2 regions of the Paenibacillus tianjinensis genome follow, and region 1 is predicted to be linked to the other one. Evidence: riboswitches for the same ligand, from Rfam matches in the RefSeq annotation. Region 1 holds a riboswitch; the other holds the start of a gene.

What was found. Region 1 has a riboswitch for S-adenosylmethionine ahead of metA (homoserine O-acetyltransferase MetA). Riboswitches for the same ligand answer to the same signal wherever they lie in the genome.
Region 2: linked by a shared signal. The riboswitch ahead of JRJ22_RS24320 (methionine ABC transporter ATP-binding protein) and the one ahead of metA (homoserine O-acetyltransferase MetA) in region 1 are both predicted to bind S-adenosylmethionine.

What each region holds. Positions count from the first base shown of each region.
Region 1 covers NZ_CP070969.1:1,825,735-1,829,147, forward strand. The annotation lists gene corA (magnesium/cobalt transporter CorA) at 90-1,025, opposite strand; SAM riboswitch class I at 1,423-1,555, shown strand; gene metA (homoserine O-acetyltransferase MetA) at 1,665-2,582, shown strand; gene JRJ22_RS07905 (aminotransferase class I/II-fold pyridoxal phosphate-dependent enzyme) at 2,631-3,413, shown strand, end outside.
Region 2 covers NZ_CP070969.1:5,246,119-5,249,531, forward strand. The annotation lists gene JRJ22_RS24315 (methionine ABC transporter permease) at 1-372, opposite strand, end outside; gene JRJ22_RS24320 (methionine ABC transporter ATP-binding protein) at 372-1,388, opposite strand; SAM riboswitch class I at 1,489-1,628, opposite strand; gene JRJ22_RS24325 (Cthe_2314 family HEPN domain-containing protein) at 1,752-2,480, opposite strand; gene JRJ22_RS24330 (UbiD family decarboxylase) at 2,515-3,413, opposite strand, start outside.

The sequences.
Region 1 (3,413 bases):
GTTGTTTGTGATCTAACCAAAAAGGCGAAGGTTTCCTCAACCCTTACGGTAGCGGTAACCTTCGCCTTAGCGTATTCGTCCGTTAATGTTCATAGCCAATCCTTTTTGCGGAAAATAACCAGCATCCCGCAGCCGAGCGTTACCATTACGGCGATTACTCCATAGTAACCATATTGTGAATGGGTCTCGGGTATATTGTCGAAGTTCATCCCGTAGATACCGGTAATAACCGTCAGCGGCATGAATATCGTTGTAATTGCGGTAAATACTCTCATGATTTCATTGGCACGGTTAGCGATACTGGATTGGTAGGCTTCGCGCAAGTTGCCCATGAGGTCGCGGTAGGTCTCGAATGTTTCAGAGATTTTAACCGCATTCTCATAAATATCGCTAAAGTACTTCTGCAGCTGATCATCGATCAGGCGGAGGTCCTTTTTGTTTAGTGTGTTGATAACTTCCTTCTGCGGCCCCAGCATCTTCTTCAGCCACAGAATTTCACTGCGCAGACCGATAATTTCGCTTAAGTGCGATTTCTTGGTATGCATGAGGATATCCTCTTCAAGCTTTTCGATCCGTGCTTCAATCCGGTCGCCGACGGAGAAATAATTATCCACGACGGTGTCGATCAGATGGTAAAGGAAACGGTCAGGTTCGCTGACCTCCTGCTCCCACAGAATGGGCTTCAGGACACGCAGCTCATGAATTTTTTGCTTGGTGACGGTAATTATGAAATGTCTGCCCAGAAAAACGTTAAGCGCCCGGAGGAAAATCTCCTCATCATCAAAACGGATGCTGTTGACTACAATAAAATAATGGCTCTCGTAAATTTCAATCTTCGGCCGCTGCTCTTCTTCGCTGAGGCAATCCTCAACGGCCAGATCATGCAGATTATACAGAGGCTGAAGCAGCTCCAAATCCTCGTCATCGGCATCGATCCAGTAGAACCCTTCTAAAGGGGCGGTAAGTGTTTCCTCAATATCATCGATCGGTGTAAAAACCCCTGCATTCACCAGCCGGATTTTCATCTGATTCACTCCTTCTGTCCCCGTTCTTCTCCAGGGGTATGCTAATTAAAGCACACGGAAAAAATCAGCTTGGCCGGTGGTACAATCAAGGAATCGGCCAGAATGACGTTTCGAGGACATAAAGAAGAAATGCTCCCGCCGCCGGCAAGCTGATGTTAATCCTGTGTGGTTGCTCACTTTGTACGCTTAACTGCGCACCCGGGTCGCCTTCCATTCTTTACTCACCTCTTCTTTTCGTCAATTGTGCTGTGAAACACTTGTCTAGTATAACGCCGGGATATGCCTCTTACAAGCTAAATTCTTTACAGTTTAGGGGCTCTTCAGCATTGTATGGACTTGACGAAAAGCAGGTTCATGATTTAAAGTAAATTTTAAGAAAATAATTGAATACAGCTAAATCTTATCAAGAGCAGGTGGAGGGACTGGCCCGATGAAACCCGGCAACCGGCGTGTACACGCACGGTGCTAATTCTTGCGGAAGCTATGCAGGGGAAGAAGATATCCCGGCATCGTTCTCTGGCAGATGAGAGAGGCGCATATGACTACAGCTATATGACCTTTCTCGTGCGAGAAAGGTCATTTTTGCATGCTTTACAGCGAGTAGAAGGACACTAATTCGATTAAGGAGTGGACACTGCAATGCCAATCAAAATTCCCGACAGCTTACCGGCCAAAGAAATATTATCCGGAGAAAATATCTTTGTAATGGATGAGAGCCAGGCTTTTCATCAGGACATCCGTCCGCTGCGGATTGCGATCCTGAATTTAATGCCTACCAAGGAAACAACAGAAACGCAGCTGCTGCGTCTGATCGGGAATTCCCCGCTCCAGGTCGATGTAGTCCTGCTTCATCCGAGCTCCCATACCTCCAAGAATACTTCAGCTGAGCATTTGGAGAGCTTCTATACAACCTTTGATGAAATCAGTCACCGCCGGTTCGACGGCCTGATTGTGACCGGGGCTCCGGTAGAGCAGCTGGAGTTCGAGGACGTGAATTACTGGGAAGAGCTGAAGCGGATTTTTGAATGGAGCAAGCATAACGTAACCTCGACCATGCATATCTGTTGGGCAGCACAGGCTGGATTATATCACCACTTCGGCGTGCGCAAGGTTAGTCTGCCTGAGAAATGCTTCGGCGTCTTCCCGCACACCTTGAGCCATAATAACTTCAAGCTGCTGCGCGGTTTTGACGAGGTATTCCATGTTCCGCATTCCCGCCACACCGACGTTTCCAGGGAAGACATCGAAGCGAATCCCGATCTGACGATTCTTGCTGAATCCGAAGAAGCCGGAGTCTATCTTGTGTCAACACATGACGGCAGGCAGATTTTTGTCACCGGCCACTCCGAGTATGATCCATTCTCCCTGAAATGGGAGTATGACCGCGATATAGCCAAAGGAATGGATATTGCACTGCCGAAGCATTACTATCCAAAGGATGATCCGCAGCGTACCCCGCCGGCCGTATGGCGTGCCCATGCTAACTTATTGTTCGCCAATTGGCTCAATTACTATGTATATCAGGAGACCCCTTACGATATTGGTCCCATCATTTAATCATAGATGAGAAGAGAATGCTCAACACCACATTTAGGAGGCTTACCCATGGACGAGAAACTAAGGATTGAAAGCAGACTGGCGCAGATTGGCTCACAGGAGGATCCTGCTACCGGTGCAGTGAATTATCCGATTTATAATGCAACGGCATTCCGCCACCCGAGACTTGGACAAAGCACAGGTTTTGATTACATCCGTACCAAAAACCCGACCCGGTCGGTGCTGGAAACGGCTGCTGCCGAGCTGGAATCCGGCGATGCCGGCTTTGCCTGCAGCTCCGGTATGGCTGCGTTAACCACCGTGTTTGCTTTGTTCGGCCAAGGCGACCATCTGGTAGTTTCGCTGGATCTGTATGGCGGAACCTACCGGCTGCTGGAACGGATTCTTTCGAAGTACGGCATCAGCGCCTCCTATGTGGATACTAATGACCTGGATGGCCTGGAAGCGGCCCGCCGTCCGAATACGAAGGCTGTGTTCATTGAGACTCCGACCAATCCGCTGATGATGATAACCGATATATCGGCAGTTTGTACGTGGGCCCGCCGGCATGAGCTGCTCACGATTGTAGACAATACGCTGCTGACTCCATTCTTCCAGCGTCCGCTGGAGCTGGGTGCAGATATTATTGTCCACAGCGCGACCAAATATCTGGGCGGCCACAATGATGTTCTGGCGGGTCTGATCGTGACTAAAGGCACCGAGCTCTCGGCAGAAATGGCCATCCTGCACAACTCTCTTGGTGCTGTGCTTGCTCCTAACGACAGCTATCAGCTGATGAAGGGTATGAAGACTCTGGCCCTGCGCATGGAGCGGCATGAGAGTAACGCGCTG
Region 2 (3,413 bases), 2.9 Mb from region 1:
TACCCCCCGGTCAACCTCACGGAGTGCCGTCTCCACCAGTCTGGCAAAAAACGGAGCCGCTCCGATGACCAGTGCCGGAATTGTTCCCAGGACACCAATCGAGGTGCCCATGATCGTCTTGCTCAGCGGAATCAGAGCCACCATCAGGATCAGGAATGGAACGGACCGCAGGATGTTAACAAGCAGTGATAATACTGAGTAAACAGCCCTGATAATATTGTTTTTGGACTTCCCCCATAAATATAACACAATTCCGAGTGGTAAACCAAGAATAATTGTGAATATTCCGGAATAGGCTAACATTTTTAGTGTGGCTACGGATGCATCCAGCATTTCTTCCCAATTGATATCATTAAAATTCAAGCCGGCCATTAGGAAATCACCTCCACATCAAGACCTTGTGCCGCAAGCTCCGCCAGGGTAGCATCAATCGCCTCAAGCGATCCTTCAAAGCGGACAATCAGCTGGCCGTAAGGCACATCTTTAATGGTCGAGATCGTACCCTGAAGAATCGCAAAGCTGACGCCTGTACCGCGCACAACGTGGGATAACGTGGATTCGTAGGTTTTTTGTCCGAGAAAAGTGATCTTGACCGCTTTGGTGTTCTCTCCGTTTACCGCTTCTATAGCCGCTCTTAACGGACCGTCCTGCTGGGTTTCACTGCGGATAAAGTCCTTGGTCACCTCATGCTTGGGCTTCAGGAACACCTCCGCCACCTCACCCTGTTCAACAATTCCACCGCCATGAATAACCGCTACCCGGTCACAGATACTCTGAATGACATGCATCTCATGGGTAATCAGTACAATGGTCAGATGAAACTTGCGGTTAATGTCGAGCAGCAGCCGCAAAATGGAGTCAGTGGTCTGCGGATCCAGCGCCGAGGTCGCTTCATCGCAGAGCAGTACATCCGGATCACTGGCGAGCGCACGGGCTACGCCGACCCGCTGTTTTTGTCCGCCTGAGAGCTGCGCCGGATATTTGTTCCGGTGCTGCTCAAGTCCGACCAGAACCAGCAAATCCTTGACCTTGCGTTCAATATCCGCCTTCGGCGTACCGGCTAGACGCAGCGGAAAAGCAATATTGTCATATACCGTAGCTGAAGACAACAGATTAAAGTGCTGAAAAATCATGCCGATCTTGCGCCGCTTCTCCTGCAGCTGGCCCTGGCTGAGGCTGGTCAGCTCGACGCCATCCACCCAAACCTCACCTTTCGTCGGGCGCTCCAGCAGATTGATGCAGCGGATCAGCGTGCTTTTGCCTGCACCGGAATGACCGATCACGCCGAAGATCTCGCCTTTTTGAATGGACAGATTTAAGCCCGAGAGCGCCACAGCAGCTTTACTGCCTTTTCCGTATACCTTAGTCAACTCTTTTAACTCTATCAATTTCTGTCGTTCCCCCTTAATGCATATTTCCATGTATCAAAAAGACCCCTTACGATCGGTTGCAGATCGCAAGAGGCCCTGTGCGTTTAGTTACAATGCCTTCTCATCTGCCAACGGCGATTACCCTCGCCATTGTAGGAATTAGCACCATGACACTTGTACTCAGTACACTTGGTTTACTGGATACAAATCGGTTGCCGGGCTTCATCGGGCCTATCCCTCCGCCGCTCTCGATAAGATTATGATATGAAATTAGTGCCGTATAGTTATCTTAGGATGTAAGAGTATAATGCAAGCCTAAGTATAGTGAGTTTCAGGTTTTTTGTCAAAGGAAGATTTTTACGCTTTAACGTGAGTCTGTCTTCACACCCGCTTTTGGCTGGAGGCATTCTTGTGCCACTGCTCATTACTGTACCGGAAGGCGGCACATAAAGATTTGCAGACCATCTCCAAACCCTGCCTCAAATCCTCCAAATGACTGTCCAGATCCTCAAGCTGAATTTTGTCGTGCAGCCCCTGATGCCTCTGCCAGAGATCATCCTGCATTTCGGCATTCATATAATGAATTTCTGCATTGCGGCGTTTGCGCAGATTCTGCAGCGGCTCCCGGTAAGAGTTCTTGATATTTTCCAGTTCATCCGCCAGCGGGGTATGCTCTTTGAGCAGTTGGAACTGCCGAAGTACCGTGAAATAGGAGAAGTGGGCTTTGGTCTGGCTTGTATTCAGATTATACAGGCTGTTCAGCACCGTTCCCAGCTTGTCCAGCAGGGAGAAGACACGGATAAAGCCGTTTTTATAGAAATAAACATAACGGGCATATTCGCCCTGCTCCGTTACCGACATATCATCCATATACCCGGCAACCACCAATTTGCGGTAAAAGGCGGCCGCGAACCAGCTCTGCTCCAGTTCATCCAGTGAGGAGATCAGCCCGCGTGTCCAAACCTCCAGCTTGCGGTATTCATGGTCCCGGTCTTCATGTGCGTTCATCTCCTTGCGCAGCATGGATGCCACCTTCGCCATGTTATCCATCGCATCGGCGAGCACGCCGCTGTTCTGGCGCGGAGGTTCTCCCAGTAATACCCGCAGCATCTCTTATCCCCCTCAAAATAAAGAAAAATGTATACTATCCTTGCCGGAAATAGCTGCTCCAGTTGCGGTCCACCATATCCAGCGTACTCGTGCATGTCGACTGCTCTTCATCATCACCAGACTTCATACGTGCATCGATCACAATGGGCAGCTTGTAGCCGATGTGGTGCTGCTTCACTTCGGCTTCTGCGTAGATATCGTCGGCCGGATTGAACCGGGTGAACACTGTCCAGAGAAAAGAGGTCTGTGTACGGACTGCCTCCGCAGCGTGATCCACCATAATCACCAGCGGCCAGGCTGTATTCCGTTCGCGCAGCGCAGTGTTCAGCCGGACCGGAAGGTCAGGGTCTTCTTCATAGGATGCACCGGAAACGATTAAACATCCGCCGCAATACGGAATGGCTTCTGTAATTCCTGGCAGGAGGCCTTCCGTGAAAGTACGGGGAAGCTCCCGCACCGCAGGTCCGATACCTATAATCACAGCTTGGCTGTCCGGGCCGGGTGCGCGTTCAACCGGTTCCAGCCTGACTCGTGCTGTGCTTCTAAACACATGCAGATCTGTTCCGGGGTTGAATCGTTCCAGCACAGTTTCCAGTAATTTAGGGAAATCGGAAAAAGCGGTCGGCTCGCTCGTCAGCAGTAGGAACCGGCAAACAGACAGCTGCCGCTCCCCCAATATGCGGAAAGCCGTACCCAGAGCATCCTGCGGTGAACTATCCTGTACAACCGCGGCAGCCACTCCATCCGGACCAGATTCAGAATAAGTCCAGAATGCATGTACCGACGGCATAGCCAAATGATGGACCGGGGATAGCACCTGCTGGAGAAAATCGACTAAGTAGTAATTCTCTTCACGCGGAGTGACGGCAATCGTCGCAGGGTAAATCGCATCCTTGCGGTGCCACATCCGCTGCACATGCATTATTGGGGCAG